DNA from 3 places in the Lysinibacillus sp. FSL P4-0201 genome. Region 1 is predicted to be linked to each of the others. Evidence: riboswitches for the same ligand, from Rfam matches in the RefSeq annotation. Region 1 holds a riboswitch; each other region holds the start of a gene.
The links. A riboswitch is a leader RNA that binds a small molecule or an ion and turns the genes downstream of it on or off. The one in region 1 is predicted to bind cobalamin.

Region 1 (4,248 bases):
ATGCATTTTCGTAAAGGCTATTTGCATACAGTCACTCCTTAAAGGATGTTTTATGTATCTAATAGAAGATGAAACTTTTCTATATTTGGCTAAACCCCTTCGTGAACTGTTCAGGAACATATGTAAGATACGGCTTCCCTGTCATTGGATGTATTTGAATATCCGCAAAAACACCAAATACATCTTGCAGCACTGTTGGCGTAAGTACTTCCTCTGGTGTACCATGACAAACTATTCGCCCTTGCTGTAAAACGTAAATTTGATCGCAATACATAGCAGCAATATTCAAATCATGTAAAGCTGCTACTACGGTTAAATGCAAAGTCTGAATTAAATCCATAAGTTGAAGTTGATGTTGAATATCTAAATGATTCGTCGGCTCATCTAATATTAATATCTGTGCTTGTTGAGCGAGTGCCCTTGCAACCATGACACGTTTTTTCTCGCCACCAGAAAGCGAACTAAAGCTTCGTTTCTCTAAATGCGATATGCCCGTTTGTCTAAGAGCCTCTTTAACAATTTGAAAATCTTTCTCTTGATCAAGCTCTAACAGCTTTTTATGTGGGGTTCTTCCCATACTGACTAAATCATGCACAGTGAAATCAAATAATACGGGTGTCTCTTGGCTTACAACAGCCAAATTTTTCGCAATTGCTTTACTTGATTGCTTTAATATATCTTGCTCATTTAATACTACCGATCCACTTTCAGGTTTTAGGAGACGATACATATTTTTTAACAATGTTGATTTTCCGCTCCCATTAGGACCAATTAATCCAACAAATTGCTTTTCTTTTATTTGAATGCTTACATCATGCAGTATACGCTGATCGTAAATGGAGAATGATACTTGTTTCGCTTCTAATGTCATGGAAGTTAATCTCCTTCACCGAAAGAATAGTTGTTACGACGGAGAAGCCAAATGAAAAATGGTCCTCCACAAAAAGCTGTAATAATACCAATTGGCATTTCCTGAGGAGCAATAATAATTCGAGCAAAGGCATCTGCCCACACTAAGAATATTCCACCTATTAAAGCACTGATAGGTATTACGTATTTATAGTTTGAGCCCACAATTAAACGCACAATATGGGGAATAATCAAACCCACAAATCCTATAGAACCACTAACTGCGACAAGCACACCTGTTAATAGAGATACTAGTAGTATTAACTGAATGCGGAATTGCTGAAGATTAACGCCTAATGTCACTGCCGCCTCTTCTCCTAGTAATAATAAATTTAAATTGCGATAGTGTAGCCACAGTAGCCCAAATACAATAAAAAATACGAAAGCTGGAATCACAATATTATTCCATTTGGCTCCAGCTAAACTACCTAGCATCCAAAACATAACAGCCTTTAAGGCCCCTTCTTGCTTTGACATCATTAAAATAAAGTTAGAGATAGCCGTTAAGATAAAGGACACAGCCATGCCTGCCAATAGCAAGCGGAAAATAGAGACACGTCCCCCAACACGTGATAAGAAAAAGACAAGTGCAATGGCAAGTAATGAACCAAGGAATGCGGATACTGAAAGAGCGTAAATACCTAAAAATGAAAAGGCTCCTAAAATAATCACAGAAGTAGCTCCGACAGCTGCCCCTGAAGAAATCCCTAGAATATACGGGTCTGCAATAGAATTACGTACTAGTGCCTGAATGGCTGCCCCTGCAATAGCTAACCCCGCTCCTACTATCGCAGCTAGCAAAACACGAGGTGCTCTTATTTGCCAGATGATGATTTCCTGAGAGCGACTCCAATCTTGCTCGATCGAATTTTGTATAAAAGGAATTTTAGAAAGAATAACTTTCCATACATATAACGGTGTAACTGAAACTGAGCCAACCATTACAGCAAAGGTCATTGAAACAATTAATACCATGAAAAGTACGAAGGAAAATAACATAAATTTTTTATTCATCTGTTTTAAACTCCTACTGAATATTGATGAATGAAGCAATAAAAAAAGGTATCCCATGCGAAAATGCGCATAGAAATACCCAAGATTAAACAAAGTCAGAAAAATATCCAGCTATTGTCCGTAATTGCTTGCATCCTCGTGGGCATTACAGGTATTACTAAATGGCAGGTCTCCTGGCTTCGATTCACTATCCTATAATTGCCTTCCCATTCTTAAACAGTGGCAAATCATATTATAGGATTCCTCGTTACAGTTGCGGGACAGCGTCGGACTTCCACCGACTTCCCTTTTAAGTGACATTCAAAATGTCACACCAATAGTATTTGAAGTTATAAAATTGTGACGGTTCTATCATACATTTTTATAGATAGATAGTCTACTTCAATTTAATTCAGCAATTGAGTTAACTTATATAAATAATAAGGTTGACACAAATACATTCGTTTTTTACACTAGCAGTAATAACTTATAAAACGAGGTGAAATCATGGCAACTGTTACACAACATAGTCACCATAAGTTAAGAACTGTTGACATTACCTACATTGGATTATTTACAACGTTAATGATGGTGGGTGCTAATATCACTTCCTTTGCACCTTTTATGGTAGTTGGTGGTGTACCCATTACGCTTCAAACCTTCTTTGCAATTTTAGCAGGGCTTATTCTTGGTAGTAGAAAAGGTGCGCTTGCCTGCACAATTTATATGTGCGTAGGATTGGCAGGAGCTCCTGTCTTTGCTCGTTTCGGGGGTGGAATTGGCCAAATTTTAAGCCCTACCTTTGGGTTTATTATTACTTTTATATTTGCGGCATTTGTTGCGGGGTTAATCGTAGAACGAAGCGGAACAAAGAAAAGTTTTATCGTAGCTGCTTTGGTAGCAACGGCTATAAATTATTTGATAGGAACAAATTGGATGTTTTTTGCCTATAAGCTATGGGCAAGTGCGCCAGAGAATTTTTCATATAAGCTCGCTTGGCTTTGGATGATTCCTCCACTACCAAAAGATATTATTTTAGCTATTTTTGCTGGTATCTTCGCCCATAGATTACAAAAAACATTGAAGATCATGCCTATTCAATAGCATATCTCCCCGCCAGACTAAAGAAATGTTTTTCATAGGTTATATCCATCGTTTCTGCACATTTATTTGCTACATTAGGAGCACATAGTGAGGAGGATATCATATGAAATTCAATAAAAGATGGTCAGTCGGACTATTATCAGTAGTCGCTCTAATTAGTTTATCGGCTTGTACAGAGGATCAAACAAATCCTGCGTCCACTTCTAATGAAGCTGCTGAAGAAATGGATCATTCTACAATGAACCATTCAAGTTCTGGCGAAGTACCAGTAACGTTAAAAAAAGCTGAAAATCCGAAATTTCCTATAGGAAGCACAGCCATTATTACAGATGGACATATGGAAGGTATGAAAGGGGCCGAAGCAACAATAGTAGGTGCCTATACTACAACTGCCTATGTTATTTCCTATGAGCCTACAACTGGTGGAAAGCGAATAGAAAAGCATAAGTGGGTAATTCATGAAGAATTAATTGACCCACAAGAAGCACCACTGGCTCCTGGAACAGAAGTAAAAACGGACGCAACACATATGGAAGGTATGGAAAATGCGACTGTCCTTATTGACGAGGCTGTGCAAACAACTGTATATATGGTTGATTATACTTCCACTACAAGTGGTGAAGCTGTAACAAATCATAAATGGGTAACAGAAGAAGAGCTTAGTCCAAAATAATAGAAATAACCTCTACCTTCAATTCTGGTAGAGGTTAATTTCTAGCTTTTATGTTCCATTTGCTTTCTCTTTGCAGACTTATGCCATTTATAGCCGATGCCCCAAACGGTTTGCAAGTAATCATCCGCCGGAAAACCACTTTTTCTTAATTTTTCTCGTAAATTACGTACATGTGAATCAATGGTACGATCTTCAATCGTTACATCATATCCCCAAACGGCATGTATAAGGTGTTCTCTAGAAAATGCTCTATTTTGATAATCTAAAAATAGGGCGAGCATGGCAAATTCCTTTGGTGTTAATGGAATTGCCTTATGCTGAAAATATACTTCAAAGGACTCTCTATCTAAACAAAGCCCTTCAAAGTTAATCACTTTTTCTTCAGATATCGTTCTTCTTAATACAGCATGTATGCGTGCTAACAATTCTTCCTCATCAAAAGGCTTTAAAACGTAGTCATCAGCACCAAGATTTAAACCTTTTACAATATCAGCGTGTTCTCCTTTTGCAGTAAGCATAATGATAGGAACATCCCAAAACTTCCTAATTTCCTGGCAAACCTGCCACCC
Region 2 (4,248 bases), 1.3 Mb from region 1:
AAAAACCCTACTTCCTGTAATTTCTCTGTGATCTGTTCAGGGGCAGTCGTTGGTATTTTCAAATGAATTTGATGATCTGGTGTGTATTCCATCGTCCCCTCATCCCCAACGACCTCCGCTAACGTCATCATTTGCTGGGGAGTAAAAAACTTATTGGCTACACCAGGACTTACTGCTAATTCAAAAATAGATTCTATTTTTTGCTGTACAAGCTTCGGTGTTACTTTGACTGCGCTTGTCCCTTTTACCATTGCAAGTGCCGCTGTAGCCATTTCAAGAGCTGTTTTTTTCGGCTTTGGCGTAACGGCTATACTGGGTTTATTAAAGCGCCCTGCATTAGGGTCAGTCGTAAAGTCATTTCGCGCTGTTCCCGTCTCTTGGTTCATTGCCCAAGGTTCATTTTCTTCGCGTAAACGTTGATGTGGACGTAATGGCTGTTTCTCTTCACCCAGGGTATATTTACGTTGGTAACCGCGGGGCGTAATCATCTTATTGTCATAGAAAAATGTTGACGAATTCCCGATAATGACAGTTGTCAACATACCAATATCATGTTCTAGCATTTCTGCTAGTGTTGTCATGGTCACTTCTTGACGTTCTCGATAGGCACTTTTCACAAGCCCTACTGGTGTGTCTGGCGAACGATATTCTAAGAGTATTCGTTGAGCCTCGACAATTTGTCTTGTTCGACGTCCACTTTTAGGATTGTATAAAGCAATGACAAAGTCCGCCATTGCAGCTGCCTCGACACGCTTTGCAATTAAATTCCAAGGTGTTAGATGGTCACTCAAACTGATTGTACAAGCATCGTGCATAATAGGTGCACCAAGTATGCTAGCGCATGAATTAATCGCAGAAATCCCAGGAACAATTTCTACTTCAATTCCTGTTGCTTCTGTCCAGCCTAGCTCAATTAACACCTCATAGACTAAACCCGCCATGCCATAGACGCCTGCATCACCACTCGAAATTACTGAGACGATGCTCCCTGCTTCGGCTTGACGAACGGCTTCCTGTGCACGCGACACTTCTTCTGTCATGCCTGTACTAACAATCGATTTTGCACTTACTAAATCTTGAATCAGCTCTACATAGGTTTTATAGCCTATAATCATATCACTTTGTTGTAAAGCCTCTACTGCACGTGTCGTAATATGCTTAAAATCTCCAGGTCCAAAGCCTACTACGAAAATTTTTCCTTTTTGCGCCATGTTGTTACCCCTCTTTCACCTTTTCGATCCCTTTAGTGGCAGTTGTTTGAGCAGTACGCTGTAATGTACCTTCACGAAGTGTAAAGACATGTTCGTTGTATAAGGATTCATGATGTAAATCTTGTACTAGTGTTCTAGCATGCTCTGTTGATGGCACACGATACCAGTTTCCTTGAGGATAAGCGATTACCACACAAGCATCCTTGCAGCGTCCATTACAGCGCGTTCTTGTCGTATGTATTTCCTGATCGAGTGCTTGCCGCTGTATCTCATCTCGAATGGCTAAGGTAATTTCCTCCCCATCCTTTTTCATGCAGCTACTGCCATTGCAAATAAAGAGATGTGTTTTCATCCCCTCTAAATTCCAAGTTGTCATCTTCTGTCTCCCCTCATTTGCTTTTTGGAAAAAGAAAAACCTTTACTCTATAACGAAGAGTAAAGGTTTTGTAGAAGCCAAATAAAAACGAATAGAATGAAATACAGGTACCCGCTTTCGCTTCAACTTCTCCCTCCGAAAAGTTTGCATGCACAATCAAATAAGCAGGTTTCCTGACTTAAGCTTCATTTTACTGTCGCACCTTCCCAAGTTTATACCAGTGGCTTTGCGATTTCATCAGCTATTACAGTAGCGGGGGCTGTATTGGATTTTCACCAATTTCCCTATTATCTCGAGCTATTCGAGCACTTATTGACGTTTTATATGAAATTTTTATTAGAATTTTAAATAGAAAACTGTCTTTATCATATCTTATTATTTTAAAATTTCAATATTTCTTTAAAAATTTATGACAAATTTATCAATTTTGAATGGAACTAGGTATGAAATTTATACAATCTATATAATTTGTGCACAAACTTTTATCAGAATATTCACCGTTGACCTTTAATTTAAAAAATTCCATAAAAGGTATAGCATATTTATGGAAATTCATGTTACACTTTGTCGTGAAATCTCACAATTTGAATGTTTTTCGGTGCAAAGTGCTTGTCATTTTGCTTAAAAGGGAAGCCGGTTTGAGTCCGGCGCGGTCCCGCCACTGTAATAGGGAGCTTTATAGAATATGTCACTGTCCAACGGATGGGAAGACCTATAAAGCATTGAACTAGAGCCAGGAGACCTGCCGAAAAATAAGTGATCGTTTCAACCTACGAGGATAGGTGTGCGGCTTAGCAGATGAGACTGTTATTTGCTTTTTTAGCTATGCACTTTTCCACCTAAGGAGAAGTGCTTTTTTAATTACGCACGCAATATTCTAAAAATCTATTAATTAGTTAGGAGGAAAGCTTTTTGAAATTATCATGGTGGAAATTTAGTTATTTTTTACTGGCCTTTTTAATCGTGCCAAAACGTGCCTTTGCCATGCATATCATGGAAGGTTTTTTACCAATCGAATGGGCTATTTTTTGGTGGGTGATCTCTATCCCATTTATCATTCTAGGATTGCGTTCTATTCGAAAAACCATTGATGAAAATCCTGAAACAAAAATGCTTTTGGGGCTTTCAGGAGCCTTTGCCTTTGTGCTATCCGCCCTAAAAATCCCTTCAGTTACAGGTAGTTGCTCTCACCCAACTGGTGTAGGACTTGGGACAGTACTCTTTGGCCCTCTAGCAATGAGTGTAATTGGAACAATCGTTTTATTATTTCAATCTTTATTATTAGCTCATGGAGGAATTACAACTTTAGGGGCTAATGCCTTTTCTATGGCTATTGTTGGTCCTTTTATTGCTTACTTTGTCTTTAAAGGGGCTCAAAAAGTAGGGTTGTCATTTTCACTAGCCATATTCTTTGCAGCTATGCTTGGTGATTTAGGTACATACATTGTGACTTCTGTACAACTAGCACTAGCCTTTCCTTCAGAGGTTGGAGGCTTTATGGCATCCTTTACAAAGTTTGCAGGTATTTTTGCCTTAACTCAAATTCCTTTAGCAGTGAGTGAAGGAATTTTAACGGTCATTGTGATGAATTTCTTGAAAAAATACAATGTTAGCGAATTAAAAACGTTACGTGTTTTCTCAACAAAGGAGGCACATTAACAAATGAAAAAAAATTTATTGTTATTAGCAATTGTTGTGTTGTTAGCCATCATTCCCTTATTCATACAAAAAGGTGCTGAATTTGGTGGTGCTGATGGAGAAGCAGAAGCAGCTATTGGTGAAATCAATGCGGAATATGAACCATGGTTTGAAAGTCTATGGGAGCCACCAAGTGGTGAAATCGAAAGCTTATTATTCGTGCTACAGGCAGCTATAGGAGCTGGCTTTATTGGCTACTTCATCGGCTATATGCGTGGCAAACACAAAGAAGGTTAACCATTATGTTACTCATTGATAAGTATGCCTATCTGAATAAGCTAGCGTCCGTTCATCCGCTAGAAAAAATGATATTTTCACTTGGACTACTTCTCATAACGCTCATCATGAGAGATGAACGACTTTCACTCATTACATTTTTTGTAATGAGTGCTTTTATCATTTTAGGTGCAAAAATTCCGCTTGCATACTACGGCAAATTATTATTGCTACCTAGCTTTTTCTTATTAACAAGTCTCGTATCTATTTTACTTTCCTTTACATCATCAACGAATGCACTCCCTGCCCATATTTGGTCGTTTACATTTAGGAATTGGACTGTCTTTATTGGGAATGCAAGTGTGTTAGCAGCGCAACAGCTGTTCTTTATTGTCCTTGGCAGCATTAGTTGTTTATACTTTTTAATTCTAACCACTTCCGTACAAGGAATATGTTATGTGCTACGACAATGGCGACTCCCCTCTTTATTAGTGGAGCTCGTCGAACTAACCTATCGTTTTATTTTTATGTTTTTAGAAAGCATGCAAAATATACATCTCGCCCAGCAAGCACGTCTTGGCTATCATTCACCGATGCAATGGCTACGCTCTGTCTCCATGCTTATTGTGGCATTATTTGTGGAAATGTTTCAGCGTAGCCGAGAGCTCAACAATGCCATGCAATCACGTGGAGGCGATGCCGTCTACTGGCAAGAGATGGGCTCTTATAGCAAGAAAAATTGGCTAG
Region 3 (4,248 bases), 1.1 Mb from region 1:
CCGGAGATCTAGCTCGCAAGGATGAAGATGGTTTTATTTGGATCGTAGATCGTAAAAAGGATGTCATTATTTCGGGAGGTGTCAACATTTATCCGAAAGAAATTGAAGATTGTTTATTGAGCTTTGAAGGTATATTCGAGGTTGCGGTAATTGGTGTACCACATCCGCAATGGGGGGAAACTGTAAAGGCGGTGTATTCTGCTAAACAAGACATCCATGAGGAAGCTTTGAAAGCTTATTTAGAGGAGCATCTTGCAAAGTTTAAAATACCACGTATTTTTGAAAAAGTAGAAGCGCTACCACGCAATGCATCAGGCAAAATATTAAAACAAAATTTAAAGGGGCAAGAGGTGAGATAGCATGAAAGTATTACAACAAGAAGCAATGCGTACTACGAACTTTTTTACTGAAGATGACACGCTTCAAAAAATAGTGAAAATGATGTTAGATAAAGAGTTTTTATCCTATGCCCAACGAGAGTTAACAGATTTTGGTGAGCTATGTGCAGGTGATATTGATGCGAGGGCAAAGCATACAGATCGACAGGGTGAGCCTCGCCTTCAAAGATATGATGCCTATGGTGAAGAGATATCAGAGGTTTGGGTTAATGATGGCTATAAAAAAACGATTGAAGAGACATATAATACTGGGATTGTAGGTTATGTACACAAGCATATTCCGCAGCTAGGACACAAGGGGAATTATGTTTATAGCTTTGCACAAGGTTATTTGCTATCACATGCAGAGCCCGGTTTTTATTGTCCAGTAACATTGACAATGGCAACTGCCTATCTATTAGATCATTATGCAGATGAAGAGGTAAAGCAGCGTTTTTTACCACATGTGTGTGCAACAGGTGACACAGATTTATATGAAGGTGCGACCTTTTTAACAGAACGTCAAGGGGGCTCTGACGTAGGTGCAAATGTGGTGGAGGCGAGAAAGGATGGCACTGCTTATCGTCTATATGGTGAAAAATATTTTGCATCCAATGCGGGCATGTGTGGTGTAGCGATGGTATTAGCACGACTAGAAGGTGCTCCAGCAGGTTCCAAAGGCTTAACATTGTTTGCAGTTCCTTGGCGCAAAGAAGATGGAACAACAAATCATTTACGTATTCGCCGACTGAAAGATAAGCTAGGCGTTCGGGCAGTTCCCTCTGGTGAGGTAGAATTTGATGGTGCACTTGCCTATGTTGTAGGGGAGCAAAATAAAGGGATTTATTATATGCTAGAAGCACTAAATCTCTCTAGAATTTGTAATGCAGTCGCTTCAATTGGTATTATGCGTCGCGGCTTCTTAGAGGCAAAACATTATGTAAGCAATCGACATGCATTTGGCAAGCCCTTAACACAGTACCCTATGATTCAGGATACTTTAGGGAAATTTGCAGCTAAGTTGCACGTGGAAGTAGCGACAGTTTTTGATCTTATCCAATTATACGATAAAGTGACAAGTGGACAGGGAACTCAGCAAGATCTTATTATGAATCGTTTATATATTGCCATTATGAAAAAGGAAACAGCAGAGCAAGCTGTTCATTATGCTAGTGAGGCAATTGAATTACACGGAGGTAATGGCTATATAGAAGACTTTGTAACGCCCCGCTTATTAAGAGACGCCCAAGTGTTAACGGTGTGGGAGGGTACGGCTAATATTTTGGCCTTAGAACTCATTCGTTTAGTAGATAAGTTTCATGCTCATGAACTGTTTGTACAGGAGATGGAGGAACGATTAGACAAATTAGCTGACAGCTCACTAGTACAAATCGTTAAAGAACAATTGGCGAATATGTCTGTGAAACTGCAAATTTTTAGCGCTTTAGACGAGGCAACGAAAACTTTTGAAGCTAAGGGTATGGCGGAAAAAATGGCTCACCTTTATGAAAGTGTCATAGCGGTTGAGTGGGCACATAAATTTGGTGGGAAATATGAAAAACTAGCGGACGTTTATTTAGAACAGACATGGTCATTAAGAGAAATGGGTGCTCAAATGAAAACAGTCCAATACTTTTCTGAAATTGTATAATGGCCGGGGAGTCGTCTTGAATGGAGGCGACTTTTTTCATTTTCATGTATAATGAAATCAACTGAATATTATAAAGGTTCTTTACTTAAGTAAAGTGAAAAGGGAAATCGGTGTAATTCCGATGCGGTCCCGCCACTGTAAGTGTGAGTTTTTTCAAATGATGCCACTGAAGATTTCGGGAAGGCTTGAAAAATCGCAAGTAGCACTAGCCAGGAGACCTGCCTTTATAACGACATGACAACCTACGAGGATAGGGTGGTGGATTTTGTATCAGTTTTTTTGGTGCGATTTTGCCCCCTCATCGATCAAAGATGAGGGGTTTTATTTTGATGTAGAATAAAGCGAAATGTTGCACGGATCAACGAAGGAGGATTCACATGAAGAAATTTTGGAAAATAGGATTATCAGCATTTTTAGCAGTAGGCTTGCTAGCTGCTTGTGGGCAGGAAGCAAAAGATAACAAGCCATCTAACGAGCAACAAACACAGCAAGAAACAGCACAGGTGGATGAAGCAACATTCCCAATGACGATAACAGATGCCCTTGGTAAGGACATTACACTTGAAGCACCTCCTGAGAAAATTGTTTCACTTATTCCAAGTAATACTGAAATCCTTTTTGGACTAGGTTTAAATGATGAAATAGTTGGTGTTACGGACAACGACGATTATCCGCCAGAGGCAGCTGAGAAGGATAAGGTTGGCGGTATGGAATACGATATTGAAAAAATTATTGCCTTAAAACCAGATATCGTTTTTTCACACGAATCTAGCATGTCTCTTTCAGAAGAGGCTATTGCACAGCTTGAATCAGCAGGTTTGAAAGTATTTGTTGTAAAAAATGCACAAGACTTTAATGAAACATATACAACAATTGAGCAACTTGGACGTGCTACAGGGAAATTACCAGAGGCAGAAAAAATTGTCGCTAATATGAAGGCAAAAGTAGAAGAAGTTTTGTCTAAAGTCAAGGATGTTGAACCCAAAAAAGTGTTAGTTGAAGCATCAGATGAGCCAGATATTTATACAGCTGGCAATGGTACATTTATGAACGCTATGCTTGAAATGATCAATGCAGAGAATGTAGCTGTAGATGGCGATAATTGGTATAAAATTGATGCAGAACAAATTATCGCAAAAAATCCAGATGTCATCGTGGTGACATATCATTATGTACCAGATATTTTAACGAAAATACCAAAACGTGCGGGCTTTGATACGATTAATGCCGTAAAAAATAATGCGATTGTGCAGGTAGATGAAAGTACGACAAGTCGTCAAGGGCCACGTTTAGCTGAAGGTCTAGAAGAATTAGCAAAAGCAATCTATCCTGAGGTATTTAAGTGAAAAAAATAGCACTAGCCTATACATTAACATGTACGCTTCTTCTTATTAGCATCTGGTGTGGCGTAGCGATAGGCTCGGTTCATATTCCATTAGAAGTATTGTGGAATAAGGCGGTTGATGAAACAGCCGCCAATATCTTTTGGAAAATTCGTTTGCCTCGCGTGTTATTAGCGGGACTAGTAGGCGCATCTCTAGCTATTGCTGGAGCAGCTTTCCAAGGTTTATTAAAAAATCCATTAGCAGATCCATATACACTAGGGGTTTCATCAGGGGCTTCTGTTGGTGCTGTTTTAACGATCTTTTTTAGTATTTCTATACCTGTTGTCGGTTTGTATGCGCTGCCAATCTTCAGTATGATTGGTGCTATCATTACGATGGTAGTTGTTATGAGCTTTGCTAGACTCGTAGACCGCTCATTAAAAATGGAAACGTTGATATTAACAGGTGTTATTTTTAGTTCTTTTTTAGGTTCCCTTATTTCATTAATGATTGCCTTATCTGGTGAAGAATTACGTCAGGTAATAGGCTGGCTACTTGGTTCTGTTTCGATGCGTGGTTGGCCATATGTCCAAATGATCATTCCTTTTGTGATTGTTGGTTCAATTATGCTATGGACACAAAGACGAGAATTAAATGTCTTGTTGTATGGTGAAGAGCGAGCAAAACATTTAGGTGTTAATGTAAAGCGCAGTAAATATTTGATATTAGCAGGTGGCTCCATGTTAACTGGAGCGGCTGTAGCGGTTTCTGGCACAATTGGCTTTGTAGGATTAGTGGTGCCGCATATGACAAGGATGATTTGGGGTTCTGATCATCGCCACTTATTACCATTATCTTTTTTCAATGGTGCAACATTACTCATTATTTGCGACTT

Region 2: it holds a riboswitch for cobalamin, as region 1 does, so the genes downstream of both, MKY76_RS14480 (energy-coupling factor ABC transporter permease) here and MKY76_RS20810 (iron chelate uptake ABC transporter family permease subunit) in region 1, are expected to answer to the same signal.
Region 3: it holds a riboswitch for cobalamin, as region 1 does, so the genes downstream of both, MKY76_RS03015 (ABC transporter substrate-binding protein) here and MKY76_RS20810 (iron chelate uptake ABC transporter family permease subunit) in region 1, are expected to answer to the same signal.

What each region holds. Positions count from the first base shown of each region.
Region 1 is NZ_CP151995.1:4,125,382-4,129,629, forward strand. It holds gene dapF (diaminopimelate epimerase) at 1-27, opposite strand, end outside; gene MKY76_RS20805 (heme ABC transporter ATP-binding protein) at 80-871, opposite strand; gene MKY76_RS20810 (iron chelate uptake ABC transporter family permease subunit) at 877-1,923, opposite strand; cobalamin riboswitch at 2,069-2,256, opposite strand; gene MKY76_RS20815 (biotin transporter BioY) at 2,410-3,006, shown strand; gene MKY76_RS20820 (YdhK family protein) at 3,110-3,679, shown strand; gene MKY76_RS20825 (response regulator transcription factor) at 3,721-4,248, opposite strand, start outside.
Region 2 is NZ_CP151995.1:2,870,231-2,874,478, forward strand. It holds gene cobJ (precorrin-3B C(17)-methyltransferase) at 1-1,211, opposite strand, end outside; gene MKY76_RS14475 ((2Fe-2S) ferredoxin domain-containing protein) at 1,216-1,587, opposite strand; cobalamin riboswitch at 1,733-1,915, opposite strand; cobalamin riboswitch at 2,167-2,352, shown strand; gene MKY76_RS14480 (energy-coupling factor ABC transporter permease) at 2,500-3,246, shown strand; gene MKY76_RS14485 (energy-coupling factor ABC transporter substrate-binding protein) at 3,250-3,522, shown strand; gene cbiQ (cobalt ECF transporter T component CbiQ) at 3,528-4,248, shown strand, end outside.
Region 3 is NZ_CP151995.1:613,049-617,296, forward strand. It holds gene MKY76_RS03005 (long-chain-fatty-acid--CoA ligase) at 1-359, shown strand, start outside; gene MKY76_RS03010 (acyl-CoA dehydrogenase family protein) at 361-2,028, shown strand; cobalamin riboswitch at 2,086-2,269, shown strand; gene MKY76_RS03015 (ABC transporter substrate-binding protein) at 2,406-3,374, shown strand; gene MKY76_RS03020 (iron ABC transporter permease) at 3,371-4,248, shown strand, end outside.